Regions from separate parts of the Alkalihalophilus lindianensis genome, predicted to be linked through region 2. Evidence: a T-box and tRNA genes for the amino acid it is inferred to sense, from the RefSeq annotation. Region 2 holds a T-box; the other holds one or more tRNA genes.
What was found. A T-box is a leader RNA that pairs with one kind of tRNA and senses whether it is charged. The one in region 2 lies ahead of tyrS (tyrosine--tRNA ligase), so its partner is inferred to be a tRNA-Tyr.
Positions count from the first base shown of each region.

Region 1: it has a tRNA-Tyr gene. The T-box ahead of tyrS (tyrosine--tRNA ligase) is inferred to sense a tRNA for this amino acid. The anticodon was not compared.

Region 1 is NZ_JAWJBA010000003.1:391,139-406,425, reverse strand. Features, by position in the region: gene RYX56_RS12170 (shikimate kinase) at 1-16, opposite strand, end outside; gene comGG (competence type IV pilus minor pilin ComGG) at 9-398, opposite strand; gene RYX56_RS12160 (ComGF family competence protein) at 388-828, opposite strand; gene RYX56_RS12155 (type II secretion system protein) at 815-1,138, opposite strand; gene comGD (competence type IV pilus minor pilin ComGD) at 1,119-1,586, opposite strand; gene comGC (competence type IV pilus major pilin ComGC) at 1,564-1,869, opposite strand; gene yidD (membrane protein insertion efficiency factor YidD) at 2,031-2,267, shown strand; tRNA gene RYX56_RS12135 (tRNA-Leu) at 2,377-2,458, opposite strand; tRNA gene RYX56_RS12130 (tRNA-Lys) at 2,472-2,547, opposite strand; tRNA gene RYX56_RS12125 (tRNA-Glu) at 2,557-2,631, opposite strand; tRNA gene RYX56_RS12120 (tRNA-Ser) at 2,643-2,733, opposite strand; tRNA gene RYX56_RS12115 (tRNA-Asn) at 2,735-2,809, opposite strand; tRNA gene RYX56_RS12110 (tRNA-Ile) at 2,811-2,887, opposite strand; tRNA gene RYX56_RS12105 (tRNA-Gly) at 2,903-2,973, opposite strand; tRNA gene RYX56_RS12100 (tRNA-Arg) at 2,995-3,071, opposite strand; tRNA gene RYX56_RS12095 (tRNA-Gly) at 3,081-3,152, opposite strand; tRNA gene RYX56_RS12090 (tRNA-Gln) at 3,160-3,234, opposite strand; tRNA gene RYX56_RS12085 (tRNA-His) at 3,245-3,320, opposite strand; tRNA gene RYX56_RS12080 (tRNA-Tyr) at 3,333-3,417, opposite strand; tRNA gene RYX56_RS12075 (tRNA-Asp) at 3,434-3,510, opposite strand; tRNA gene RYX56_RS12070 (tRNA-Met) at 3,515-3,591, opposite strand; tRNA gene RYX56_RS12065 (tRNA-Ser) at 3,628-3,720, opposite strand; tRNA gene RYX56_RS12060 (tRNA-Ala) at 3,731-3,806, opposite strand; gene comGB (competence type IV pilus assembly protein ComGB) at 3,966-4,976, opposite strand; gene comGA (competence type IV pilus ATPase ComGA) at 5,006-6,046, opposite strand; tRNA gene RYX56_RS12045 (tRNA-Gln) at 6,153-6,224, shown strand; gene mscL (large conductance mechanosensitive channel protein MscL) at 6,336-6,848, shown strand; gene hlpB (HNH nuclease-like protein HlpB) at 6,840-7,145, opposite strand; gene RYX56_RS12030 (hypothetical protein) at 7,200-7,382, opposite strand; gene RYX56_RS12025 (ATP-dependent helicase) at 7,505-9,865, shown strand; gene RYX56_RS12020 (HD domain-containing protein) at 9,862-10,524, shown strand; gene RYX56_RS12015 (glycosyltransferase) at 10,544-11,617, opposite strand; gene RYX56_RS12010 (nucleotide sugar dehydrogenase) at 11,648-12,904, opposite strand; gene RYX56_RS12005 (acyltransferase) at 13,019-13,717, opposite strand; gene RYX56_RS12000 (Gfo/Idh/MocA family protein) at 13,730-14,794, opposite strand; gene RYX56_RS11995 (DegT/DnrJ/EryC1/StrS family aminotransferase) at 14,784-15,287, opposite strand, start outside.
Region 2 is NZ_JAWJBA010000001.1:962-16,248, reverse strand. Features, by position in the region: gene RYX56_RS00105 (hypothetical protein) at 1-22, opposite strand, end outside; gene RYX56_RS00100 (hypothetical protein) at 70-807, opposite strand; gene RYX56_RS00095 (hypothetical protein) at 1,146-1,514, shown strand; gene RYX56_RS00090 (ASCH domain-containing protein) at 1,711-2,151, opposite strand; gene RYX56_RS00085 (hypothetical protein) at 2,203-2,400, opposite strand; gene RYX56_RS00080 (ABC transporter permease) at 2,576-3,418, opposite strand; gene RYX56_RS00075 (ATP-binding cassette domain-containing protein) at 3,418-4,410, opposite strand; gene RYX56_RS00070 (hypothetical protein) at 4,687-5,241, opposite strand; gene RYX56_RS00065 (hypothetical protein) at 5,258-5,506, opposite strand; gene RYX56_RS00060 (HAD family hydrolase) at 5,592-6,251, opposite strand; gene RYX56_RS00055 (VanZ family protein) at 6,313-6,852, opposite strand; gene RYX56_RS00050 (hypothetical protein) at 7,147-7,713, shown strand; gene RYX56_RS00045 (helix-turn-helix transcriptional regulator) at 7,722-8,684, opposite strand; gene RYX56_RS00040 (dihydrofolate reductase family protein) at 8,792-9,331, shown strand; gene RYX56_RS00035 (IS1595 family transposase) at 9,653-10,660, shown strand; gene RYX56_RS00030 (ArsR/SmtB family transcription factor) at 11,190-11,513, opposite strand; gene RYX56_RS00025 (SRPBCC family protein) at 11,514-11,930, opposite strand; gene tyrS (tyrosine--tRNA ligase) at 12,450-13,694, opposite strand; T-box leader at 13,739-13,953, opposite strand; gene RYX56_RS00015 (MarR family winged helix-turn-helix transcriptional regulator) at 13,971-14,408, opposite strand; gene RYX56_RS00010 (AAA family ATPase) at 14,681-15,145, opposite strand.

The sequences.
Region 1 (15,287 bases), on a different contig from region 2:
AAATTTTCTCATTCACGCCTTGATACCCCCCAATATTCCTTTATCACATGATGATTAGGATCATAATAAAATTGCGCATTTCGAGTACGAGAAGGCTCCTTAAGAGTCGCTCGCATCGCTACATGCCATTCACTTTCGTTTTTAGTCACTACTACAAGTGTAACGACCCCACCATCATATGAAAAGGAAAATGTTGAAGAGTTTCCGTTAGAACTTACCTCCTCTAAAAAATCCACTATACTCATTTGCAAGTATGAATCTAATTGGATTATATGATTTTGTTCTGCAATAAACCTCTTTTCTTGTAGATAGATATTTGTATGAGTTAGAAAACCAAACAGTAAAAGGGTGCACAATATTAAAACGATGGGATACACAAATCCTCGTTCATTCTTCATCCCTAACCCCATACATAGGCATCATCACACGACTCGCTTCCTGACCATCAATTAGCTTCACATCGCATCTTAGGCGGGGTAAATCCTTTACGCATTGAAAGTATTCAACCCGAAAAAGCATGGGAACATAGCCTGTATTTTTTGCAAACCGCCGAACTTGCATGCCTTCTACATGTCGATAACTAATATCACGGCCATCTCCTTTTATAAGGATTAATTCTTTGTCCAAAACGCGCATCTCAACAGATTCTAGCAGATCATCATTTAACTGGTTCATAAATATCATTAATTCAAATTGTCCATGAGTATCAAAATTTTTTGAAGAACCGATCAGCTTTGTCATAAGAGGAAAAAGACTTATTATGATTACAAGGAGGCTAATAACAATTAAGCTTTCAAGTAACGTAAAGCCCATTTCATCTTTTAGCATGCAGACACCTCTTGTAATCCCGTTTATTTTCACCAACAAAAGATAAACAAACGAGGTAAACATTCGTGGCAGGATCTGTGAATTCTTCTTTTTTAACCCACGAATCTAATTCAATCGGTGGTTGATCCACTAAATAGAGTTGAATTAATTCTTGAAGATGATGAAGGACTTTCTCCTCTTGTTTAAGAGTTAACCTTTCATTATATACAACCAAAAATGCAGGCAGGATCACCATTGAGCATATTGCTAATAGCAGGAAGGACATCATCACTTCTACTAGCGTGAACCCTTTAGAATTTCCGATAATCAACTCTCCCCTTTCCTAATAGAATGGTAAACCGGTACGTATGCCCGCCCACTTCTAATAACATCGTTCCAGAATACATCGGGTTTCCATTATACAAAAATCTAATATTAGTAAGTGGAAGGCTACTGGAGTGAAAAATCATTGTTTCATCCATAAAAGATCGTCGTAAAAGAATATCGTTGGAAGTACCTCGAATGATGTATTCTTTCCCTGTTTGGTTTATTGACACTTCGATTGTGCGTCCATGTGCCATCGCTAAGTGTTGGGCTAGAAGTAAGTCTTCTTTAAATTGTTTAGCTACTTCTTCTGTTTTATAACTGTTCCAGGAGTTGGGAAGAAAAATGATGGGTAGTAATAAGAGGATTGATAAGATTAAAAGAGTGACAAGTAATTCAGTCAACGTATGACCAGATTGTGAGGATTGCCTATTAATCGGAAACAACTTTACCATTTTCAAGCTTTAGTTGTTCTCCATTAGGACATGTTGTCGTCTCAGTATAGCCCTCATCTGCAAGAGCTTGGAGTGTAGATGGTTTTGCATTTTCTTCAATTTCATAAGCATGCACTTGTGTTTGAAGAAGTTTTATAGTGGCTTCACACCCTTTTGAGCCCGCAACATCATTATTTTTTGTCATATTAGGAATAGCAATTAATAAGAGGATCGAAATAATCATTAAAACAACCAACATTTCAACAAGTGTAAATCCTTTTTGATTAAATAAATACTTTTTCAATTGGCATCACCTCGGGGATAGGGTATCTTGCGGGAAACTGAATGAAGAACATAGAGGAATCTTAAAGCTCCTTCCCTCCTTTCTTTTGTCATTGTTTGCTATAATTAGACATCAAGCAAACAAATTCCTTCTTCATCTCAAAAAAAGCGAGGTTTTTTCAGTTGCAAAATTTATTATTGTTTTTCATCCGTATCTATCAAAAATTCATTTCACCGATAAAGCCTCCAACATGTCGCTTCTATCCTACATGTTCTCATTACGGCATTGAAGCAATTCAACGGTTTGGCGCACTTAAAGGGGTCTACTTGACGATAAAACGATTAAGTAAGTGTCACCCTTTTCATCCAGGTGGAATTGATTATGTACCAGAAAAAGAAAAAGAGACGTCAAAAAGCTAGCTAAACATAATTAGTGTATAGCTAGCTTCCTATAGGAGGAACCCTATTTTATAAAACGTTAAAAGTAACAAAAAAACTTGTACTCATAATGAGTACAAGTTTTTAAAAGTGCGGGTGAAGGGAGTCGAACCCCCACATCATAAGATACTAGATCCTAAGTCTAGCGCGTCTGCCAATTCCGCCACACCCGCATATTAAAATATATGGTGAGCCATGAAGGACTCGAACCTTCGACCCTCTGATTAAAAGTCAGATGCTCTACCAACTGAGCTAATGGCTCTAACTAAAATGGTGACCCGTACGGGATTCGAACCCGTGTTACCGCCGTGAAAGGGCGGTGTCTTAACCGCTTGACCAACGGGCCATACTTAAAAGTGGCGGAGAAGGAGGGATTTGAACCCTCGCGCCGCTCACGCGACCTACACCCTTAGCAGGGGCGCCCCTTCAGCCACTTGGGTACTTCTCCATGGCTCCACAGGTAGGACTCGAACCTACGACCGATCGGTTAACAGCCGATTGCTCTACCACTGAGCTACTGTGGAATGGTGGGCCTGAGTGGACTCGAACCACCGACCTCACGCTTATCAGGCGTGCGCTCTAACCAGCTGAGCTACAGGCCCATGAAAAAAATAAAAAGCGGGTGATGAGAATCGAACTCACATCATCAGCTTGGAAGGCTGAGGTTTTACCACTAAACTACACCCGCATGTTTCTTTTAAATTTCAAATGGTGCGCCCTGAGAGATTCGAACTCCCGACCTTTTGATTCGTAGTCAAACACTCTATCCAGCTGAGCTAAGGGCGCTAGAGACTAAGCGGAAGACGAGATTCGAACTCGCGACCCCCACCTTGGCAAGGTGGTGTTCTACCACTGAACTACTTCCGCAAAGAAATGGCTGGGCTAGCAGGATTCGAACCTACGCATGACGGAATCAAAATCCGTTGCCTTACCGCTTGGCGATAGCCCAAAAATAAAAATGGGGCGACTGATGGGAATTGAACCCACGAATGCCGGAATCACAATCCGGTGCGTTAACCACTTCGCCACAATCGCCATAATTATAAATGGTGGAGGGGGACGGATTCGAACCGCCGAACCCGGAGGGAGCGGATTTACAGTCCGCCGCGTTTAGCCACTTCGCTACCCCTCCACTATAATTTTTAAAATGGCGGTCCGGACGGGACTCGAACCCGCGACCTCCTGCGTGACAGGCAGGCATTCTAACCAACTGAACTACCGGACCATTTTGGTTGCGGGGGAAGGATTTGAACCTCCGACCTTCGGGTTATGAGCCCGACGAGCTACCGAACTGCTCCACCCCGCGACGTTAGATACATATAGAATAAAATTTAAATAAATATGGCGGAGGAAGAGGGATTCGAACCCCCGCGCGGTTTAACCCGCCTGTCGGTTTTCAAGACCGATCCCTTCAGCCGGACTTGGGTATTCCTCCGCTATATAATTGGTGGAGCCTAGCGGGATCGAACCGCTGACCTCCTGCGTGCAAGGCAGGCGCTCTCCCAGCTGAGCTAAGGCCCCCCTATGTAAAAGGCTATATCTTAAAGGCTTGTCTGTATGGTGAATTTTGTTCACCAGCGACGATTAATAATGTACCATGAAACAACATACAAACACAAGCCTTTTTTACAAAAAAAATTATTTTCATTAAAAAGGCTTGTGTCCTACCTTCTCTGATCCTTATTGCAATGTCCCGATCATTTGAAACATCGGCAGCATAATCGCTAAAAATAAAATAAAAATAAAAGCTCCTAACACAATAAAAATAACTGGTTGCAAGAAATCCATTATCTTATTTAACTTTTCTTCTAATTCACTATAAATAATTCCGCTAAAATTATCGAGGTCGCTTCCTAAATGCCCTGTCCGTTCTCCGTTTTCCACCACAAACGAAAGTTCTCTTAAAAAATAATCTCTTTCTCTGACTAATTCATAAAAAGGCCTACCAAGTTGAAGTTCTACTTTTATTGAAATCACTTCTTGTTGAAAAAAAGGTAGATGAGGTTGTTGCTCGAAAATATTCAATGCGTCTTGAAGAGAGGTACCGGATCGAAGTAAGCGTCCGACTTGAAGAGAAAAAAAGTAGGTACATAGCTGTTTAACCCAAGCAGACAACCAAGGAATCTTCAATAAGGATTCCACACGCCTTTTTGGTGACCACTTATGCTTAAAAAGAAGAAAATAACTTAATCCACTCAGTGTAAATAAAAGAAGGGCAAAGCCAAGATATGGCATCAAAACTAAAAATTTTAGTACCATCACTGTAAGTAATGGGGGCTCTCCTTGCATTGACAAAAAAAGTGAATTGAAGTGAGGAATTACAAATTGATGTAGTACCAAAAGGACCACTAGACAAATCCAAATAAGCAAAATAGGATAACGCATTAATTTAAATAATTGTTGTGTTGTTTGAAGACGCTTTTCTAATAAAGTACCTGCATGAATAAAGCCATCACTTACATCACCGTGGAATTGATAAAAATAAAGAAAGGAAACGATGTCTTTAGGTATCGGTAAAAGAGAAAAAGCTTTATGAATTTCTTGACCACTTTTTAAAGCTAGTTTCACTTCACTGAGCCTTTCTACTATAACGATCGGCTGGTGAATAAGCATAAAGGAAAGAGCATCTTCCATCGAATATCCCTGTTTAAGCAATACTCCTAGTAAACGAAAACATTTTGCATAAGACATATGGTTTGAATGTTTTTTAAATAGCCCTATCACCCCTTCCACCCTCTTTCTAGCTCTTCTCGATCAATGAAGCCTAGAGCCCATGCCTTCCTAGCTTGGTGAGGTAAAGTGTTAAGCTTTCGAGTATGACCTGATTCAATCATTTGATGAATGTGCAATCGATTATCAAATGTGTATAAGGCTGCTCTCTTATTAATTCGAACATCTCCAAAATAGACACCTTCATCTCCTTCAGAGCTTTTGACATTTACTAAATATTGCATAGCAACCGATTGTAACGCTTCCTTTATGTCATGTGCTGAAACACCAAATTCACGTAACCTTAAGAGTGCAGAATAATTATTGTTCGCATGAATAGTAGCAAAAACAAGATGTCCAGTGAGTGCTGCACGCACAGCCAACTTTGCACTAGCTGCATCACGTATTTCTCCAATCATCAGAACATCCGGATCATGTCTCAAAGCAGCCCTCAAGCCTACTTCAAATGATATTCCAGCTTTTTCATTGGTTTCAATTTGAATGAGTGAATGTAAGGACCTCTCTACAGGGTCTTCAATGGTAATAATTTTCTTATGATGCTTCAATAAAATATCATCTAATAAAGCATAAAGGGTCGTTGTTTTACCAGATCCAGTTGGACCAGCAATTAAACACAATCCATAAGGCAAGGCAGTAATATTGTTCAATGTGGAACGATTTGAGTAGAGAACAGGAAGGGTGGATAATGGTTGAGCGGAGCTTTGAGGGAGAATTCGAATAGCTAGACTTTCTTTAGATCGTGTGGGCAGAGTGGATAATCGTAAATTATATAAGCGCTGTTTCACTTCGATGGTCATAGAATTACTTTGAGGCAAGCGCCTCTCCCCTATGTCCATGCCACATGTGTATTTTAAGTGGCCCATTAATCGATCACCTAGGATGAGTGGAATTTGTTTAAAATCATATAGCTTGCCATTTATTCGCAATTGGATGAGCCAAGCTTGATCAATTGGAACTAGATGGATATCGGAAGCAAAAAATCCAACGGCTTCATTAATGAGCCCTGCACTTATTTTTTCAACTTCATACAATCACATCACTCCTTTCGTTCCCTTGTTATTCGACATGTGTTAAAAAAATCCTTTATCATTTTTGTATAGGAAATTGCAATCAGGGTAATCTATAAGTACAGAGCGATGGGCTATAGCCAAGTGGTAAGGCAACGGACTTTGACTCCGTTATGCGCTGGTTCGAATCCAGCTAGCCCAGTATACCGAAGGAGGACATGAATCTTATCATTCATGTCCTCCTTTTTAATCATGTCGTCATTTTTTTTGCATAGGCTATAGAAACTTCCTATGTTAGCTGGGTGATGTATATATGAAGATCCTACAAGAATTCAAAGAGTTTGCAGTTCGTGGAAATGTAATTGATATGAGTGTAGGCGTTATTATCGGCACAACCTTCGCTAAAATTGTAGAATCATTAGTGCATGATGTGATCATGCCGCCATTTAGCGTGTTATTCGGACAAGTTGATTTTTCTAATCTATACCTTAATTTATCAAATCGTCGCTTTGACACCTTTTCAGAAGCTGAAGCTGCTGGGGTGCCTATGCTTAATTATGGTTCCTTCCTCAATCACATCGTTCATTTTATGATTGTTGCTTTTATCCTTTTTTTATTTGTAAGACAAATGAATAAAATAAGAAGACCTAATGAAGATCCATTGATTGATATGAAAACAAAGCTTTGCTCCTTTTGCTTTAAATCAATTGCTTATAAAGCAACCAGATGTCCGCACTGCACCTCTGAATTAGAAGCTAGACGACTGAATGCTTTAAAGCCATCTCCTCTTAAAACAACGATAAAAAGGCGATCTAAATCACTTTGATTTCCATCGCCTTTCCTTAGACTTTTTAATGCGAATTAAAGTAGTAGAAGGTTGTTTCTTAATCCATCTTATAAATTTCTTTAATTGCTCGTCATCCTTTAAACGATCAATGGTCGTCAATCGAATGGCTATTTCTGTATTCGTGTACAAGGCATGAATTTGTTTATGACAGGGGATGCATAGCTGAGCTTTCTCTAAATGAGCCCCACCTTCCTCTCTCGGTATCAGATGGTGAATCGTTAATTTTACATTTACCCTCTCGCAAAGTTCACATGTCCCGACACGCTGTTTCTTCATCGAAATAGCTCCTTCACCTTTATTTCATATCGGACCTCTACCCTCTCTTAACCTCTATAAACTTCCGTCCTCTTTCATTTGTTTATATTGGATGTAGGTAATGAAAAGGAAGTTTAACCCTATTAACGAAGCGATGAATGGACCGAACAAAAATTCCTGTCCTATTATCCAACCGTAACCAAACAAAGAAAGGGATAGCAGTGTTACAACGATTCCTGCAGAAAAAAAAGTAATCATTCTAATTCCTCCTTACGTATGATGATGTCTTTTCTAAAATCAGCCCACCTTTAGCATGAAATCTGCTAGGATAGAAAGGTATTTTAATTCGTTTATGATTTTTAAAGTTAGGAGGCTCCCACTTGAAAACAGCTTTATATAAACAAAAAATTATTCACATTCCATCACTTGACAGAAGTGAATGGCAACAATTTCATAATGCTAGTATTCGTCAAGAGACAACTTGTATGCATTGTGGTGAGCCAATGCGATTTCATATAGGGATCTATGATGCTCCATCATTCATCCACCCCACCACTACTCTTGATTGTCAAAAAGAAGTTCTAGCCTATGAAGAAAGCTTGATAAAAAAACAGATACAACCAAAGGAGCTACTTCCTGTAACTAATACAAATGGCTTTAGTATGCCAAAAAGAAGATCGATTTCTACATCTGAAATACACGCTGATGACCCGTGGCGTGGTCCTGAAAACGTAAAAGCGATACCCCCTTTCCCTCTTACTAAAAAGGAGAAAAATGAATCGTTGACCGGCTACAGAGCTTCTTTAAAAGAGCAGGATATATTATTAGATGATCAACAATGGCAGGCGGCTACTACGACGGAGGGGCCATTGTTAATTTTAGCGGGAGCTGGAAGTGGGAAGACGCGTGTCTTAACAACAAGAGCAGCATATATGCTCACTGAGAAAGATTATTCACCAAAAGAAATGATTTTAGTCACCTTTACTGCCAAAGCAGCAAAGGAAATGAAAGAGCGGATGACGATCTACCCAGGTCTAAATCGTCAAATGTTGCAACAATTGGTCGTAGGAACCTTCCACAGCATCTTCTATAGAATGCTCATGCATCATAGTCCGGAACAATGGAATAGTACCCACTTATTAAAATGGGATTGGCAAAGAGACCAGATGCTAAAAGAAGCGGGACGCGAAATTCATTTAGATGAAAAAGAATTTGCTTATGATCAAGCCCTGACTCAAATAAGTTGGTGGAAAAACCATATGCAAAACCCAAGCCAAATCAAACCTCAAGACATTTGGGAAGAGCGTGCAGCCTATTTGTATAAACGTTATGAAGAAATGAGACAAAGAAAAGGATTGTTTGATTTTGATGATATGTTAATCGGTTGTTATGATCTTCTGAGCACTAATCAAAAGCTTTTAGAACGATACCAAGAACGTTTTTCATACGTTTCAATCGATGAATTTCAAGATATAAATAAGGTTCAAGTTGAACTTATCAGCCTACTTACAAATCCATCTAAAAACCTTTGTGTAGTTGGGGATGATGATCAATCGATTTATGCTTTTCGCGGCAGTGACCCTGATTATATCCTTTCATTTACTTCTTCCTACCCAGAGGCAAAAGTAGTCATCCTTAATCAGAATTATCGTTCCAATCACCCAATCGTCCAAGCTGCAAATAATGTGATTGCAACGAACCGGACTCGTTTTAACAAACAATTATTTGCTCAATATACAGAGGAACTTCCACCTATACTCTTTTATCCTTATGATGAAGAGGAAGAAGCAACGATGATCGTCAATGATATTAAGAGCCGAATAGAAAAAGGGGAAAACCCTAACGATTTTGCAATACTATTCCGCACGAATGTAACCTCACGGGCTTTATTTGAGCGCATGGTTACCTCAAGCATCCCTTTTTCAATTGAAAATGATGGTGATTCTTTTTATCGCAGAAAAACGGTTCGTAAAGTGCTTGCCTATCTCCGCCTTAGTTTAAACCCAGATAATGGACAAGCAATCCAAGACCTAATTGGTGCGCTATTTTTGAAGCAACAGGTGTTACAAGATTTAAAAGCATTAACGATTACAGAAGACTGTACATTTGTTGAAGCTCTTACCCATTTAAGTGGGCTACAGTCCTTTCAACAGAAGAAATTACAAAAGCTTCCGGATCAATTTAGACAAATCAAAAAGAAAACGCCTGAAGATGCCATCAGTTTTATTGAACAGGAAATGGGATTAAAGGATTATCTTAAGAAACAAGGAAACGAAGGAAATAAGCTAGAACGCGGTTCAGACGATGTACGCGACTTAAAAGTTTCAGCAAGACAACACACTACGATCGAATCGTTCCTTGAGCATGTTGACCATATGATTGCGAAACAAGAAGAAGCAAAGAAGCAACCTGTAAATAGTGAAGCTGTTCAACTTTTAACCATTCACCGAGCCAAAGGATTAGAGTACAAACATATCTATATACTTGGAGCAGTTGAGGGGTCCCTCCCACATGATTATGCCTTAGACGCTTGGCGTGAAGGAAATGATAAACCACTAGAAGAAGAAAGACGATTGATGTATGTGGCGATGACAAGAGCTGAAACGTCACTATCCATCTCAGTCCCTACGATGAGACGGGGAAAACGAGCACATCCTTCGCGATTTGTCCGTGAAGTGAATCGCTTAGCTCAAACACAGCAAAAAAAGAGAAGTGCTACGTTATCAGGAGGGTTACGATGAAACATCAAGATATTATAGAAGCAACCACCCAATGGGTGAGGGAACAATTATGGAATGAGCATACAGGTCATGATTGGCATCACATAGAACGTGTTACTAAAACAGCAAAAGCATTGGCCCTAAAAGAGCACGCTGACCTTGTCGTTGTTACCCTTTCTGCCCTTGTTCACGATTTGGCAGATGATAAAGTGGTAGAAAGTGAAGAGGGCGGTTTACAGGCTATCAAAGCTTGGTTCAGCGAAAGAAAACTAGATAAAGAGACGATTGATCATATCTTATCTATTATTACTTCCATGTCCTTTAAAGGTGGGAACGGAGAACCGATGGCTACTATTGAAGGTCAAGTTGTTCAAGATGCTGATCGTCTTGATGCATTAGGGGCAGTTGGAATTGCACGTACATTTATATATTCCGGGAGTAAAGGTCAACCGATGTATGATCCCAGCTTACCTACTAGAGAATCGATGACGCTAGATGAATATAGAAATGGAAATTCATCTGCCATTCATCATTTTCATGAGAAACTACTAAAGCTAAAGGACTTGATGAACACTGATGCAGGGAGGTCATTAGCCAAAGAGCGCCATCAGTTTATGGAACAGTTCCTTGATCAATTTCACAACGAATGGAATGGCACACTTGAAGAAGGAAGGGGCTAACCCCTTCCTTCCCTTACAATCATTCAATTATCCTTGCAAGCAACTCATGGTTGTAGATAACTTTTGGGTGGTCAGGCAAATAAATGGACGCTTTTTTATTATGGTCAAACGCTTGTTGATATTGCTTAAGCTTGTAATAACATACACACAATTGCAAATGTGGGTACCAAGATGAATAAGCCGGAAAACTGAAGCTCCATTGATTACTATCCGTCCTTATTGATAATGATTCATTATACCAGACAATGGCTGATGCATAATCTTTTTTCCTTAAATAATAATCCCCTAAGCGACAGCTCATTTCTGGGCGAATTTTTTTAGAAAACTGAAGAGATTCAATCAAAGCTTTTCGTTCTTCTTCTGGCTGCTCAAGCATTTTAAAACAATCCGCTTTGAAAATACATGAGAAGAACTTATCTTCACTCCATCCATCTTCAGAAGCTATATTAGATTCATATGCCTTGATGGCTCGGTTAAATTTTTTATTTTCTCTTAGTTCATTGCCATAATAGAAGTGATCTCTAGCAGAAAAGGTATCCCCACGCTCAATTTTCTTTTGATAGATATCAAGATTTCGACTGACTGAGTGTTTTTCTTTTTTATGAGTAATCGCTACATCGGAATGAATAATAGTACCATGGACCTTTAAATAATTATGAACATCTCCACACCATTTAAAATTCCTCGTTCTTTTTACCAATCTATTTCTACGGTACTTCAAGGTGACATTACCATAATTATCTAAACCCGCATGATAATACATGGAAACCGAATCAACCGAGGGATCCAATGTCTCTTTAAGCTTATTTAATTTCAGTTGATCTTTCTTCTCAATTACATCATCTGCATCAAGGTATAAAATATAATCTTTGGTGGCATGATCAAATGATGCGTTCCTCGCAGCAGCAAAATCTCCATTCCATTTATAAAAGAACACTCGGTTTGTATATTCTTTCGCTATCTGAACAGTGTTATCAGTAGACCCTGTGTCTATTATGTTTATTTCATCAACAAGGTCTACCACAGAATCTAAACATCTAGCTAATAATAGTTCTTCATTTTTTACGATCATACAGAGGCTAATTGTAACCATTTTTCCTCCTTTTTAAGCAAGGGAAAATACTTAGAGTCGGTAAACATGTGAATAATTGTCTTCAAAACAATTCCTTGTATCAAAAATTAATTGAGCTTCATTGAGGATTCTTTGATAATCTAGTTGCGAATGGTTGCAGAGTAAAACTATACAGTCATAGTCACCTAAGTTATCCAAACTGCTCGCTTTCTTTTCTTCCCTATTGATAGTGATATTTTCAATATACGGATCATGATAGGAGACTAGATATCCAGCTGAGACCAATTCTTCAAAAATAGTGATAGCACTTGATTCACGGACATCATTTGTATTAGGTTTGTATGTTAAACCAATAAGCAGTAATTTACTTTGAGGGGTTACCATATTCCTTTTTAAAAGGTGGGTTATCCTGTTCACTACGTAACGAGGCTGCTCATCGTTTATTTTCTTCGCCAAATCAATAAATGGCGTTTTCAACCTTAATTGCTCTGCTTTCCACTTTAGATATAAGGGATCTACTGGAATACAATGCCCTCCAATACCAGCGCTTGGAAAATATGGTGTGAATCCGTATGGCTTCGTACTTGCTGCTTTCACTACATCCCATATGTCTATATCCATTACATGACAAAGCCTCCCTATGTCATTGATAAAAGAGATATTAATAAATCTTTGGGTATTTTCCACTAGCTTAGTCATTTCTGCAACTTTTGGTGAAGTGACCGGCACTAGTGATTCAAAAACACTTTCATAAATCGATTCCACCTGATTTAAACATGCCTCGGTAACTCCACTAACAATCTTTGGTATTTGTTCAAAAGGTAACGTTTGATTACCTGGATCAATACGTTCTGGAGAATAACCTAAAAAGATATCCACTCCAACGGTTCTTCCCATTTTCTCAAGAGTTGGTTTAATAACTTCTTCTGTAGTACCTGGATAAGTTGAACTTTCTAAAATGATAACTTGATTTCTTTTAATGTACGGGGTTGCGGCGTTAAGTGCAGCTTGTATATACGTTAAGTCAGGCTGATGAGTTTCAGATAATGGCGTAGGAACACATAATATGATCACATCCACCTCTCCTATAGCTGAAAAATCATCTGTAAAAGAAAAGGTTGCCGTATTTCTTAGTGCAGTCATTTCTTCATTTGTAATCGTTGAAAGATAAGATTTACCTTTTTTGTATTCACTTAGTTTAAATGGATCTATATCAATCCCTATGACATTAAAGTCTTTTGAATGAAATAACATGGCTAAAGGTAATCCAACATAACCTAGCCCAATAATTCCTACTTTTCTTTTCAAAATTCTCCCTCTCCTTTTTCCAAAGCTTCACATACTCTTGTATTAGTATGTTTGAGAGAGAAGAAGGGATCTGGATACTCACACAACTACTTAAAAATGGTGATTCATCTATAATTACATTTTTATTTCGCGTGCAGGACTACCAACTACAGTCATATTGTCCGGCACATCTCTTGTCACAACCGCACCCGCACCAACAACAGATTGCTTCCCAATTACGATATCAGGTAACAAAGTAGCATTATTACCAATCTTCGCTTGTTCTTTTATTGTGGGACCTTTATGAATACCTCTACCAGTAGCCATGTATTTATCATTAGACATCGAACAACAAGGTCCTATGAATACACGCTCCTCAATGGTTGTATCTGCCGTAATATAAGAACCTGTTTGTATAGTTACATAAGACCCAATACTCGTATTAGGTTCTACCATCACTTGTCTGCCGAGAATTGTATGTGTGCCTATATTGATTTGTTCCCTCATACTTACTTGGTCAGCAATAAGAACACCGTCATTTACTATGGAACCTCTATATAAAATAGCATGACTTCCAATTATCACATTATTTCCAATTTCCAAGGGTGGAAGTGTTCCCTTTGGTTTACGAGCCATCTTCTTATTCGAATTAGGACTTTTACCAAGAATAGTTAAATCCCCAATTTTCACATCACTACCGATCACTGTATCTTTTTTGATCATACAATAATGACCGATTTCAACGTGGTCCCCGATAATTACTCCATCTTCGATAATAGTATATTCGCCAATTTTAGTGTCCGATCCTATTTTAGCACTTTGATGAATATGCAATCATACTCCCCCTCATATTTTACCTTTCATCCAACTCGTTTCGAATGTGGATAGCGGTAAGTACGTTTTATTTTTATCAATAGCTGATTGATACAGAGCAAAGATAGCCTCTAATGCCCGCTCAGATTCCTTCCCATTGACTACATATGGTTGCTCGTTACCTTGTATGGAGTCTATGACTGCCTCATACATTCTAGTATGTTCATTTTGATCTTCTATCCAGGTTTCAAGTTCTTCTTGTGTTAGAGTTACACCCTCAACCTCAAAACGTTCAATCTCTTGTAATTTAGTACCCTTTAAAGCTACAGTTCCTTTCTCACCAAAAAGCCTGATAGAGTAACCGATGTTAGTAGGCAAGGTTATAGTATTTGCATGAAGGATCCCTTTAGCGCCACTTTTAAAAGTAAAGATACCCATTGCCGCATCTTCCGTTTCTTTTGAATCATTCTTCTTGATCAGACATCCATCAACATCAACTACATCCCCTAAAAACCAAACTAACAAATCAACTAGATGAATTCCTTGATTAATAAGCATACCTCCATCTAAATCCCATTTGCCTCTCCAATTCGCCTCCTTGTAATAATGTTCAGATCGGTTAATCTCTATTGTGATTGCACCATAATAAAGCTCTCCGAATAGCCCTTGGTTAAGCATTTCTTTAATCATCAAAATCGTCTTTATATAACGGAGTTGATAACATACAAACAATTTCTTACCACATTGATTGGCAAGCTGATGCAAATTCCTTGATTGGTCGAGTGTAAGTGCTAAAGGCTTTTCAACTAGAACATGCTTTTTTGCTAAAAGCGCTTCTTTAGTCATTTCTGCATGTAAACTCGAGATGGTCGAAATAATGACTAAATCAACGTTAGAATCATGAAGGAGACTTTTATAATAAGAATAGGTCGCTATCTTTTGTTCGCTTGATGACTGGATTCTTAAAAGTAAGTTATCCATGCTCTCTACTGAAATATCACTAAGAGCTGTAATTTTAACACCCTTTAACTTATTAATCGTATTCACATGTTTTTGAGCAATACGTCCACAACCAATAATACCAACTTTAATCGTCATCTTTACCAGGCTCCTTATATGCCTGAAGAACCTTGATTACTCTATCTTGCTCTTCATCAGAAAGGAAAGGGTGCATTGGTAGAGCTAATAGCACGTCAGCCTTTTGTTCAGATACCGGAAAATCACCTTTTTTGTATCCAAGGTTCTTATACACTTCTTGTAAATGAAGCGGAATCGGGTAATAAATCCCACTTGCTATATTATGTTGCTTTAAATAATCCATTAAATCATCTCTATGATCGTGTTCTATGCAATAAAGATGGTAAATATGTGACCCATTTGAAGCTGGGATTTTAGGGGTTTTCATTCCATTTATCCCATCTAGTGATTGATACTTCTTAGCTCGTTTAATTCGTACACTATTCCATAAATCAATTTTCTTTAAGCAAATACGGAGAATAGCTGCATGTATTTCATCTAATCGGCTATTGTATCCAATCTCATCATGATAATATTTCCTTGTGGAACCATGATGTCTAAGCTTTTTAATTTT
Region 2 (15,287 bases):
GAAATTTTTTAGTAAGAGTCATAAAAGCCGCCCCCCTTATGTAAGCTGATCTGACCAGGTGTGAGATCCTCACTTTTTGCCAAGCCATTCATTAAAGTCGTCTCTATCTTGCTCCTCTGAAACATGAAAAATGGTGCCAGATGTTAAGTGCTCTCCAGATTTCATTTCAATTTCTGTTTGATAAAGGCTATAAAGAGCTTCCCCCTCTAAAGAGTTTACGAGATAATAAATAGAACGTCCGTCTTCATCCCACTTCACACCATAAATGGCCTTATAAATATGAGAAACACCTTTGAATTGTTGCTCGATTTCCATTTCTGGGTGATACATATTCACGCGAGGAGATGCTGGCTTTTCATTGTGCCCACCAACGAAAGCAAGGATGTTTTCATTTGGTGCCCATGCAAGTCCATAAGGTGATTCGTAACCATCATAATCGTACCTATAGCCGATCTCATCTGATACATCGATTACATCATTTGTTTCCAAATTGACGACGAAAATCTTTGCCACCTCATCCTTCCATGTATCGACAGCTAAAAAACGTTGATCATAGGAGACATGTACACTCTGAATCATGCTTTCAGAATCAGGTAGATCGATATGTACTTGTTTCTCATTTGTATCGACATTTATCTGATTATCATTCCTGATGATGATCAGATCCCCGATCTCTACACTTTCGCTAAGCGCCTCTCCATCCACAACATATGGGTTTGAATAATAGTTAACCTCTTTCTCGGTGCATCCTACTACTAAAAAAGTAACTAGGATGAATAGTGTCACTCGTGCTGCAAACCTGCTCATCTTTACCTAACTCCTCTTACTGAATCTACTTAAAAATAGGGATACGCTTACTATTTTCTCTCAACTAATCTTAACATTAATTCCCTTTTAATTGGGAGGAAGGGGCGTATTTAACGGGAAAGTCCATAAAAAAAACCCCTGCTTTAGCAGAGGTTGTATCACCATTTAGATAAAACAAGCAAGATCCTTTGTATAATTTCAGCTTACTTTTATTGTTTTTTTCTACTATAGTTACTATTTAAAGGTTAATCGAGAATTTTATAAAAAAATATGGCAATGTGGTGATAAAGAGGATTTAGGATTACATAGTTATTAAATACAGAACAGGAGGCGTTTTTATGAGGTGGATTCTTCTTTTATGTGTATCTTTCATCTTTCTAGCTGGTTGTGGTGATACCAGACAGTACGATTCCTTCGTGAACGAGCATACTACAGAACAAGAAGGAGCTTATAATTTGTATATTTATTATAATGAGAGTTTAGACGAAATTGCTGATTTTACAAACGAATTCAAAATGGAGGATCATCTCTACATCAGGAACGTCCAAACCTACAGAGTGAATGATTTAAGTTCAACGTATCAAAAATTAGCTCAACTGGATGCTAATATGCTTCCTATGTACACTTTGTATAACCATGAACATATTGAATTAAGTACAAGTGATCCTACTGAATTGCTAGATTACCTAAGAGATGAGATGAGTTGACATAAATAAAAAAAAGACCGACTACTATATGTCGGTCTATAGAATGTCCATATGCTGTGCCTTATTGCTTCAGTTAAAATGGATTCTCTCCTGTTCTAAAAGGAACTAGAATGATATAAATAGAACCTAAAAATAATATCCAGAAGATCTTTTATACACTGCCAAAATCAATCCCACCTTTATGGTTCCTTAACCTCTATTTTGGATATACTTTCTCAAACCGTTCACATACAACAAGCATATTTGGTGAAAAGGCTTTCTCGTATTCTTTTAATAACGTAGTAAAGAATTCTTCGTGTGCATCCCACCAGTATTGATAATCTCCTTCGCCTTCTGCTAATGCGAATTCCTCTGAAACTTCATTCATCGGAAGCACTTCAACGGATTGAATTTGAATGACTGCAACTGGCTCATTCTGACCATTAAAAATGATATAATATTCACCTGCTTGAGGGATGGCTTCTTTTTCTAATTCATAAAATACCAAACCTGACGTTGTTGCTGTCTTCTTTCCATCGACTACTAAGTTCGCTAACTCATCAGCCGAAGCTCCAAATTGAAAGGCATCCTTATACTCGCTCCCTTGCTTTTGATGCTCTACGCAAAATTCATCCCAGAATTGTTGCACCTTCTTCATATGTAATCATCCTTTTCTTAAAGTTCATACTCCTTACTAGCCAATCTCCATTTAAGTAATATATTTTAGCGTAAGAGCAATCAACATCCATATGGGTAAAGAAGCGATTGACATCAATAAGCATCTTCTTCCCATTTTTTTCTTCTCTTTATCCTTATCCCCCAGTAAAAAAAGAAATAAGACAACCCCAATTATAGGGAAGATAATGCACATGATAGATAGAATAAATTTATCATGGGTAGTTTCCATCCATACCCTCCTTGTAAAAAAAGTTTCCTATAACGACCTACTCTCGGTTTCTCCCATTATTACCCTACCATAATTCAGCCTATTTATGGGTTTATTTCCCATATCCCCCTCCTTTCTTTTGTACTTGGTACGTAAATAAAGCTTAACGACTATTACTCGTTAAGCTCAGCCAAAGTTACTTCTTGCGGTATAAGTACATGGTAAGTGGTGCGAAGATCGCCATGATCAGGATGGAGACAAATAGAACCCATCCAATTTGTTCAAGTGTTGCGGTACCGTGCATCAATCCACGAACAGCCGTTACAAGAAGCGAGATCGGGTTGACGTCAACGAATTTTTCCAACCAGCCTGGCAGCGTCTCCGGGTCAACGAACACATTACTGACAAATGTCAGCGGAAAGAGCACCATCATGCTCACCATCATCAGTGATTTTTCAGAGCGCATGATGATTCCAAGTGTCGTCCAGATCCATGATAAGCTAAAGCAGAAAAATAAGATTAAGGCTACTGCTTCAATGACTCCGATAAACCCACCATCTGGTCGAAATCCGAGCAGAAGACCAAGTCCAATCATGATCGCTGATGCAATTGAGTAACGAACAGCATCAACGAGCAATGCGCCAACTAATGCAGATGGGAGCCAAATCGGTAACGTACGAAAACGATCAAATATCCCTTTTCGAATATCATTGTTCAAGTCGAGCCCTGTATACATCGTAATTTGTGAAACAGTCATGACGAGAATACCTGGAAGGAGGAATTGCAAATACTCACTCGTCGATCCCGCAATCGCACCACCAAATAAATACGTAAACATTAATAGAAAAATAATCGGAAAGACAGTCACATCAAATAGCTGCTCAGGGATATGTTTAATCCGAAGCATAGCCCGTGATGCGAATGTGAGGGATGAAGATAAGGCACTCGGGCGATCCGGACGCTTACTTGAGGCAATCGCATCAAGTAATTTAGCATCGGCACCGTTTTGTTCTTTTGGCTCTGTCATTTGATTTGTCATCATCGTGTCTCCTCACTTGCTTGTGCTACATCTGCTGGCTGATCCGTTAACGTCAGGAATACCTCATCAAGACTAGGCTGACCGAGTGAGAAGTTATCTACCCCAATCTTCTCTTTCGCTAGTTCTCCAAGGGCCTCGGCTGCTAATGAAGCATCAGCCACTTGGGCGGTAAGAGAAGCGGCATCGCCAGCAGGTGAAACGGCTACCTCGAGCTTTTGTGTGAGAACGTCAATCGCTCTTGGGCGATCTTCAGGATTAAGAAGCGATACATTCAATGTCCCCGTACCGACTGATGCCTTTAAATCATTGCTCGTTCCTTCAGCAATAATCTTCCCTTTATTAATCACCGCAATGCGATCAGCTAATTGGTCTGCTTCCTCTAAATATTGCGTCGTCAGTAACACCGTCGTACCGGCATTAACTAAGGCGCGGACAATATCCCACACTTGATTTCGGCTGCGCGGGTCTAATCCGGTCGTTGGCTCATCAAGGAATAAGAGCTCTGGTGTCACCACGATACTGGCGGCAATATCAATACGACGACGCATGCCACCCGAATAGGTTTTCACTTGTCTCTTTGCTGCTTCTTTAAGACTAAAAGCACTAAGTAATTCATTAGCTCTCCCTTTCGCCTCTTTTTTCGAATAACCCATTAACCTGGCAATCATCACGAGATTCTCAATTCCAGTTAAATCTTCATCAATCGACGCATATTGACCAGTCAAGCTGATTCGACTTTTGACGGCGTCCATTTCTTTAACCAGATCATGACCAAAAATACGTGCTGTTCCCTCGTCTGGCTGCAGTAATGTGGCAAGCATGCGAATCGTCGTGGTCTTCCCTGCCCCATTCGGCCCTAGAAAGCCATAGACCGTACCTCTTGGAATCGATAAATCAACACCATCAACTGCACGATGGTCACCGAATACTTTCACAAGCCCCTTCGCTTCCACTGCCAAATTGGTGGATTGTTCTACCTGTTGTTCATTCATATAGCTCACCCTCTCAAATTAACTCACTAATTAAACCATACTTGATTTATGTAATAACATCATATCATCCTTATGCTAACCTGCTTTGTCTACACCATGAAGAGTCTAATAATACAAAGTACTTTTTATGATGGGAATTGCTTCATCTCTTCGTCATCATTTTAAACACATGATATATACTACATCCGCAAAAAAGTAATAGAAGAATGAACCCACCATAGAAAACGAAAAAATCCATAGAACCTTGCCCCCCCTGATGCGGAAACTACACTTTATTCACTTCACATTCATAAGAAAAGAGCGTGTTTGTTCCAATGCCTCTTCCTCCGTAACATACTCATTGTTATAGGCTAACGAATAACCACCATTTAAAGAAATACTATGTATTGTAAATGTCGTATCTTCTTGAATAGCCACTTCAACTCCTTCCAGTTCCGTAACCTGCTGAGCGGTCGTAGTTGTCATCCCATTCATGCCATAAGTGATCATGAAAGCAACGTCGCCCTCAAAAGGTCCGTACACTTTTTTCGCATGATGTTGTTCCTCCCACTCCGCAACATTGCTCGGCTTTTGAAAATAATCGATGACCTCACTTGTTCGCCCATCTGCATATTGGACATCAATGCTCCTCACACTGCCATCATCACCATACTGGACGTACACATAAGAAACGTCAAGCTGTTCAAATTCAGGTAGATAAAGTACTTCACCTGTTTCTTCATAAATCATATCCACTACATCTTTCTGTGTCATTGTTGACTGCGTTGCAGATGAACAACCCGCAACTACCAAGAACAGCATCACCCTAAAGGCGATCCAAACCCCCTTCAACCTCTCCACCTCCAATCTATATCCTCCCTATTATATGTAAAGCACCTAATACCACTGCTAGGCAGGAAACAGCCACCGCAACACGATAAAATGTGATTACTTTTGGATTTCGATTATCCAATTGTAATTGAAAAACAGAAAAGAACATTGTAAGTCCTAGTAGAAAGGGGAAGATTGTCACTCTACCCGTAAAACCTGCCCAAATCACCATACATGTGGATAGGATCGTCATGATCAACAATGCGATTTTCAAATGTGATTTCATTCATTCATCCCCCCATAACAAAACCAATCCACCGTTCTTTTTTAAATTGGTTGTACGTATAAAACTGTTCGGTGAATGAGCTATATTATTTATTCAATTTAGGTAGTATCGCCTTTAACTCCTTCAAATCATCGATTACAAAATCAGCCTGAGACAATTCATCTTCTCTTGCAAAACCAAAATGACACCCTATCGATAATAACCCATTATCCTTTGCAGCCTGGATATCAGATAAGCGATCACCTACAACAGCCGCATTGGTTAGACCATATTTCCTTATTATACTTTGCACTAAGTCTGATTTATTCAAAGTTTCAATTTGTTGTATACTAAATGTTTCAGTCACCCAATTATCCAAATGATAGTAACCAACAATCGCTACTAAATAGTCCGTTAATCCATTACTCGCTATGTAAATAGAGCAATTATTCTCCTTTAAGAAACTGAAAACTTCCTCTACATTAGGATATAAGGCACCTTTTCCCCTTCTTATATTGTCGACTAACCTTTCTAAAAAGTAACCATCTGTGTGTTCTCTATCTTCTATAGAATGATGAGGCAATAACGTTTCCCATACTTTAGGTAAGGGCACACCCATGATTTCACGGTATTTTTCAATAGGCGTTTCCGCATCCCATTTATTTAATGATCGTAAATGATTAAAAGTATCATCAAGTGATAATTCCAATATTTTATCTGTTTGAAAAAGTGTTCCATCCATATCAAAGATAATTGCTTGAGACATTTTCTTTCTCTCCCTTTATCGTATTTCTGTTTCTTTTGCTACTTCGTAGTTAATGACTGACCTAGCCATCTACATTTTGTGCATTAAAATGAAAGCTTCTATAAAACAGTTTAATTTGTTCAAGAACAAAATAACCTAACACACCACCGACCGTATTCAAGATCAAGTCATCGACATTAAAAGTTCGTGCAAATATAACTCCGGAATAACTTAATACTAGTTGTACGATCTCTAACAAAAAACTAACAAGAAAAATAATAGCAGTTGCTCTTTTCAAGCTGTTAACCTTATATATAGATAGATAGACGCCCAACGGTAATAACAGTAGCATGTTATAAAAAGATAATTTAACTGCATTCCAAAAGAACCAACTATTACCCGAATGATATTGACTATAATGATACTGACTAATTAAATCACCTACAAAATAAAAGGGGATCAGTTGCACATTCCATTCCCAGCTCCAATAACTTTCAGGTAGGGGTGGAATATGGAGATGACCAATGACTTGCTGTAATACGTTTAATGCGTAGATTAAAAAGCTTAAATGAATGAACATTTTTATAAAGATATTCATTTTTTGTAATTTATTTGTGGACACATATATTCTCCTTCTGACAAGCAAAATGACCTTGCCACTTTTGAAGCAAAGCACGATGCGCTAGCTTCCTCCCCTCCCCCTCTAAAATGAGCTTGTTATAAAATACGAACTGTAGGACATACATCTACTCACATACTTTCGCCTTCGAACTCGACTGATACACACCTAATTATTTTAACATAAAATTCCATAAGTTCTTCTATTTTTTATAATAACCAAGCAAGGTAGTAAAACCAGAATAGCCGGGATTGTTTTGGTAAAAATAAATCTAATTATACTTGAGGATGATGGTACATGAAGAAACTTCAATTGCTGCTCATTACATGTAGCCTATTTATTTGTGGGCTCAGTGATGAATCTGTGTACGCTATTAAATATGAGGAAACTCAACCGATAGAGATACCTTATGCTGAAATTGGTTTTACAACGGTTGAAGAAGCTGTAAAAGAATTTGAACACTATTATCAACAAGACTTGAAACTACCTCTTAAAGTCCCTCCTTTACCTTTCACCCATCACTTTGGTCGGTTTACGGATCTAGATGGCGTTGCGAATGATGCGTTTGAATTGGAGTTTATCAATGAAGAATCTCCTGAAAGTCATTACATCCTCAATGTTCGGCCGGTTCAATATAAAATTCCGATCAAAGCTAAATACACTCTTAAAACGTATAAACTTAAAAATGGAGAGGAGGCCACACTCATAAACATCGCTGACTCGTTCGTGGCACTCGTCTTTGAAAGAGATAATTGGCAATACATGCTTAGTATTGATAAAAGAATTACTGATAAGGTCACTCCAAAGATATTAGTTGATATTGCCAATTCGATTGATTACCTAGGGGAAACGAAGCAGCCATAGTCTCTTTATTAAAAAGACTCATACAAACGAATAACGGCTTGTGCTGAATCTAAGAGTTCTTCTATCAAATTCTCTGGTGTGATCACTCTGATTTGATTTCCAAATCCTAAAATATATTCAATCGCTTCTTGTTTGTCATTGAACGTTAACGAAACGTGAGTCCAGCCTTCTTTAGAGATCTGTTTGGTGTCAATTGAATGGATGAATTTGGATGTAAACGTCATGCGGGGGATCATTGTAGACTTCACTTCCACTCCAACGACATATTCAGGTAACCGACGAATAAAGTCTGTCTTAGACTCCTCCCAGTAGTTGATTAAATGAAAGTTTGTCGGTCTTTTAAAGGCTTCGTCTAAAATCGTAGCAGAGACTATTCGTGATACCCTATAATTACGAAAATGGTTCTCATGTTTAGCGATTAGGTACCACTTGTTACTTTTAGCGACTAAGCCTAATGGTTCAACCGTTCTCTCACTCTCTTGATCATTTAGTTTCTTATAAACAATGGTTGACTTCCTATTTTCAAGAACTGCTTGTTGAACGATCTCTAAGTACGTGGTATCCTCGCGAGATTCTCTCCACGTCCCTGTATCTATGTAGATTCTTTCCCAAAAGATTCTTGTTTTAACGGTGTCGCTCTCAGGTAAAGAAGAGAGAAGTTTTTCTCGAATATCAATGGTTCCCTTGTTGATGCCTAAGTCTTTTAATACTTTATCTGAAGGAGAAGCGATCAGTGCATGAATCTCTTCTGGCTTCAAATAAGATAGATTGGTTTTAAAGCTTTCTAATATCGTCCATCCTCCATGCTTGCCTCTTAGTGCATATACTGGGATTCCAGCTAAACTTAATGCGTCCATATCCCTAAGAATGGTTCTGCGCGAGACATTCAGCTCGTCGGCTAATCTTTCCGTTGTCACTATATCTCTATTTTGCAAAAGGAACATGATATTCAGTAATCTTTCCGCACGCATCGAATCACCTCGTTGATTATCTTAACCTATTTTATATCAGCTTAATATGACATAGGTTGTCATATTAACGTTCTATAATCAGGTTATACTGAAAAAGAGGTGAAGATATGAGTCAAGAGAGAAATGTTGTATTATTTATTGCTACGAGTCTAGATGGGTACATTGCTACAGAAGAAGAAAGATTAGATTGGCTATTTGAGGTAGAGGGAGAAGGAGATAATGGGATCTCAGATTTTTATAAAACCGTCGATACGGTTTTAATGGGGAGAAAGACATACGATTGGATCATTAATGCAGACAGTATAGATGAATACCCCTATAAGGATAAACATAGTTTCGTCTTTACACGATCTACAATCGACGATAATGATCATACACATTTTATCAATCATGATGTAGAAGCTTTCGTGCGAAGTTTAAAAAGAAAGCAAGGAAAAAACATATGGCTATTAGGTGGCGGGCAGCTAGTGACCACATGTATCGAAAAAGATTTGGTCGATGAAATCATCATCACTGTAGCACCAAAGATCATTGGGTCAGGCATTCCACTCTTTATTAAAGGAAAGTATAAAGTGAACCTCTCCTTAGAAGGGGTACAGACTTTTAATCAGTTCGTCGAATTACATTATAAAGTAAGGAGAGATTGATGATGGGTTAGAATATGAGTAGCTATTTGCTCATCTGTGCAGCTTTGCTTCCTGTAGAAGCATTGCTGCATAGTTTGATTTTAGTTTTTTAAAAGCTCCTATCTCTACAAACTCCTCAATTCCTTAAGCAGTTTGAAAATTCTCAAGCTAACCGAGCGTTATCTTTTTAAAATAGCCTTTTCCCATGACCAAGAAGAATAAATGCTCTTACAAAGATTAAATTCCCCTTACATTAATAAAAGCTGTTTTCGAATAAATTGTTGCTTTCTTGACCATACTATTAAAAGGTTGATATAATGGGGTTTAAGGAGGCGTTCAAGTATGTGGAAAGATGTTTATGAAGATTTCAGCGAATTAACTAAATCTGAGCAAATGGCGTTATTTAAAGCGATGAAACAGGACTTGGTTCCAGATGAACCAGACAAAATTACGAAACTACTCAAAAGCATTCGTGAAGCCCGATTTGCTTCTGGTTTAGGTTGTGTTCATTGTGGAAGCACATCGGTAAAACGGAACGGAAAATATCGTTCCAGACAACGCTATCTATGTAATGATTGCGGAAAGTCTTTCAATGATATGACTAATACGCCATTTTCAGGCTCTCGCTACCCTGAAAAGTGGGTGAAATACATTGAACTAATGGTCGAGGGTTATACCTTGCCAAAAATCGCTGAACGCTTGAACATTCATATCTCTACCGCATTCTATTGGAGACATAAAATCTTGAACGCATTAGGCAGTCTTGGATTTAACCAATTGCAAGGTATCATTGAAAGTGACGAAACCTTCTTTCGTGAGTCTATGAAAGGCAGAGAAATTATCCACAGAAAACCCAAGAAGCGTGGTGAAAAAGACGAGAAAAGAGGTATTTCTAACCTTAAAATTGCTGTTGTAGTAGCACAAGACCGTAATGGTAGTGTGATTGCTCGAATGGCAGGTACAGGTCGTGTAAGAGCCGAAGAAATTGATACTGTGATAGGTGAGTATATTCACCCATCTGCTTTGTTATGTACGGATACAGCAACGAATTATAAAAAGTTCGCTAAGATAAAAGGATTACAGCACGAAACGGTCAACGAACGCCTAAAACAGCGTGTAAAGAAAGGTATCTATCACATTCAGCACGTCAATAACTTTCACAATCGCTTGAAAACTTGGATGGAAAGATTTCAAGGAGTTGCAACAAAATACTTGGACAACTATCTCTACTGGTTTCGTTGGCTTGATATTGGGAAGAACTTAGCATTTGAAAAACGAGTGGAGCAAATGCTTATTTCAGCGTGTCAAAAATCAAATCATACAACCGTTAAGATACTTAGAACTGCATAATAAAAGACCTCAGACAGAGGTCGTAATTGATTTGATTACATACTGCTAATCAAGGAAATCAAAAGCCACAAAAATATTATGGATAAAGACAATAGAATTACAACTAACACAAGAACTTTGAATTTTCTTTTGAAAGTGTAAAAAATTGCAATGATTAGTCCACAAATTGGTATTCCTAACCAAACAATGTCTTGTAATAGTTCGCTCCTTGACCCTATAACTCCGAGTATGTTTGTAAAGAAAAATACATACCAAAGAAGTTGTAGATACAAGCCCAATTTTAATAAACCCTCAAAACCTTTCAATAAAACACCCCCAAAAAGTAACATTTACAGTGATAATGATATTTTACCAGAGATATATTGTATTACAAATTTTAATTTTATATTTAAAAGCAACAATCCTTTAGAAAACAGCCTTAATAAAAAAGAGTGTAATCCCTCTTTATTGAAAGATCACACTCGATACTTAAACCTCACTAAATTCACTTAGAAAACCAATATTCACGTTCAGTCTCTATTTCTTCAGATTAATTTTCCTCATCATTTTCAACCACATGTTTAAGGATCGATAACTTGTTATTCCAAAATTGTTCATAATATGAAAGCCATTGCTTTACTTCTGTTAACGGTTCTGGATGCAACTGATATATTTTTTCTCTACCGACTTTTTTTCCACTGATCAAATCTGCCTCTGAAAGAACTTTTAGATGTTTGGCTATAGCTGTACGACTTATTGAAAAATGAGAAGTTATTTCTGAGATAGCTAGTTCTTTGTTGGCAAGCAACCGGAGAACCTTTCTTCTCGTAGGGTCAGCAATTGCTTGAAACACATCATGCTTTTCTGCCGCCACTTATTCTTCCACAACCTTTCGAAGGTCCTCGACTATTCCACCCCAACCATAATCCATTCTTTCTCGTACAACTGCACTTTTCTCGTTTGCTTTTGGAAGAACAGTATCTGGAGATTTCCAGCCACTATGGATAAGAGTAAATTCCGTTTTTCCTCCACTTTCTTTAAGTAAAAAAGAAACTACCCAACCTTCTGTATCCCATGAAAACGAAATTTTATACGGTTCATCTACCTCTAATACTTTGCAGGGAGATGGTCCAAATGGAGACTGTATATGGAATTCATGCCCTACTCTAGGTTCGAAATCATTCGGCATGAACCATGAGGCAATTCCTTCAGAAGTCGATACTGTATTCCATACTTTTTGTATAGGTGCTTCAAACGTGATTGTTTGCTTAATATCTTGTAATGTTTCCATGTTATAATCTCCTTTTCAAAATATATAACCATTTGGTTTCGTATTTGATCATATAACACCAAATGGTTTCATGTCAACATTTTATCTTGCTTTATTAGTTTCCTCAATACTTTCACAACCTATGGTGAATTCATTTAAGAAGTAATATATTATTTCTTAAATGATAACCCTTCTTCTTCTAATTTAAAGTTCTCATAAGTATCTATTAAACAAACCTGCTCATTCCTTCCACAACAATGGAAACTCCATTGAAACAGTTCAAATGTTGATGCTACCCGTTTGTTTAATAAGTAAAAGAGAGGTCACAAAGACCTCCCTCAACTATTGATTTTTCTTAACAGGAACCTAATTGATCTCTTCATCCAAATTGTTCTCGATATAGCTTACCGCTTCATTCATATTTTTAGGATATGTATATAAAAGTAGAAATTGTACAACTCTTGTTATACATTCTTCCCCGTAGTTGAACTGAATGTAATAAAAAGGTGTAACAAAATTCAGTTACACCTTTTACCATATTTACAATTTTACCTTTATAAATTTGCGTTTCCCAACTTGTACAACTAATCCATCGGTAATAGTAATTTTGAATCCTGTATCTTCTATTTTTTCTCCATTTATTTTTATTCCTCTATTATCAATCATTCGTCGAGCCGCACCTTTAGAACTGAACATTTGCAACTCAACTAAAAATTCAATTATTGGCATTTCCTTATTACCCTTCCATTCAATCACTGGCATCTCATCAGGTACTTGCCCCTGTTGAAAAACTGCGACGAAATGCTGCTCTGCTTTTTTTGCCGCTTCTTCACCGTGATACATTCTTACAATTGTTTTTCCTAAGAGCATTTTAGCATCTCTTGGATGTAGTGCACCTAGTTCTAGGTCTCTTTTTATAGTTGCCATTTGTTCTGGTGAGAAGTCAGTAATAAGTTCGAAGTATTTATTCATTAATTCATCCGGAATCGACATCGCTTTTCCGTACATTTCTTGAGGACTTTCATCAATACCAATGTAATTTTTCTTTGATTTAGACATCTTTTCTACACCATCAAGTCCTTCCAATAATGGCATTAGCATGGCTACTTGTTTTTCTTTTCTAGACTTCTCTTGAAAATGTCTTCCCATTAGAATATTAAAATGCTGGTCTGTTCCGCCAAGTTCAATATCACATTCTAATACAACGGAATCGTAACCTTGCATTAATGGGTAGAAAAATTCGTGCAGTGAAATTGGCTTACCAAGTGCGGTTCTTTCTTCAAAATCGTCCCTTTCCATTAATCTTGCCACTGTTATTTTTCCTGCTAATTGAATCACATCTTCAAAGCTTAACTGTGATAGCCACTTTGAATTATAATGAAGTTCAATTTTATCCATATCCATCACTTTTCCAAACTGTTCAAAGTATGTTTTGGCATTGTGTTTTACTTCTTCATCAGTTAGTGGCTTTCTAGCAGCGGACTTTCCTGTTGGGTCTCCAATCTTTCCAGTGAAATCCCCAATCAGTAATTGGATAACATGTCCATTCTCTAGAAACTGTCTCATTTTCTTTAAAACGACGGTATGACCAAGATGTACGTCTGGAGCTGAAGGGTCTAATCCTAACTTTATTTTCAGTGGTCGATCTTCCAAAATAGATTTTGCGACTTTCATTTCTAATTCTTCCACTGGAATTATATCTTGCACACCTTGCGTGTAGATAGCCATCTGTCTCTTTACTTCTGTAACTTGTTCTGCTGTTAATTGTTCTATTACTTCATTCATTTTTCATTCCTCCTAAATATAATAAAAAAACCACATCCCTAATATGAAGGGACGTGGTTTTGCACGCGGTACCACCCTTGTTGAAGACTTAATCTCTTCCACTTAACGATTAACGGCTCGTCCGTCTTTGCTATCTATAACTCACAAAGAAAAGCTCAGGGAATGTAATTCGTGTTATCTTTGTGTCGATTCGCAGCAACCACCGACTCTCTGAAAACAGGGAGATAACGACTACTAGATTTCCCGTCAATGCTTATATAATATTTATTTAATAATTCAAAAATGATTTTCTTTGATTATTCTTCTTAATAAAGCAGAAATGTTCTTCTGCTCATTTACAGAAAGATTGGAAGCAATTTCAACTTCACCCTGATGGAACTTCGGATATAAATCTTCCATAATTCTTCTACCTTTATCGGTTATTGTGACATAAGTAATTCTCCTGTCCCTATTGTCTACTTTCCGATAACATAGTTCCTTTCGTTCCAAGGTTTTTGTAATATTACTTATCGTTGCCTTTGTTACTCCAGCTGACCCTGCTAACTTTTTGGTTTCTACTTGATTTCCTATCCATAAATCATAAAGCAATGAAAAGGATGTCCAAGATAGACCATACTCTGACAAAACCTCTCGCTCCATTTTGTTTTTTAATCCCTGTGCAATTCGATAGACATTTGTTACAACAGCGATTGCATCCAAATTCAATGATTCCATTGGTAATTTCGTTAACAGGTTAATTGTGTCCACTTCTTCAGGGAGTAGTTTCCCTTCTTCATTAAATGAATGAATAATGCTCCCCCCTTAAATTTTCATAATCGTTAGCTATGAAACGATTATAATAAAAAAAATAATGAAATGCAACAAAGCAATTACAATAAAATATAATTTATGTTTTCTTCTACAAAACTGCTTCGTTAGCATAATAAGTAGTGCGCTGACCTTTTTTAAATCTACGTATGGGTTAGTTGAATACTTCAAATACATCATTATAATAATTCTATAAGCCGTCTACAAATGATATTAATTCCACTATTTGTAGTATCAATAATAACACCCGCACTGTTTTCTAATAATGGTAAAACGTTTTTATAGCTATCTATTACCTCAGCCTTTTCCTCTGGACTTTTGCCATAATTATGAGACGTTCTATTATTTATTCGATCAATCATTACCTTAAGTTCAGCCTTAAGTAGAACAACATTATCAAAGTAATCATAAAATTTACTCTGATTTGAATAACACCCTGACATAAATAAATGGGATTTTTTGTGCTTCTCTATCATTTGAGTTATTTTTTCTTCATCCCAAACTCTTTCTTCTATCTCACCATTTTTTACTACCTTTATGTAGCCATAGTCTGTATCGACTACATTATATCCCTCTCTTTCTAATTGTTTTAATACACTTGATTTACCTACTCCAGATAAGCCTGTAACAAATATTATTGCCATAGAAAGCCCTCCTTTTTATAGATTTGTGCACTACCAATTATAAATAAAACCCACTCGTTACAGCACTTAAGATATATGTTTTATTTTTTAAAAAAGAAAGATCTATATGATTTATATAACCTAAATGAGGAGCAGATGATAC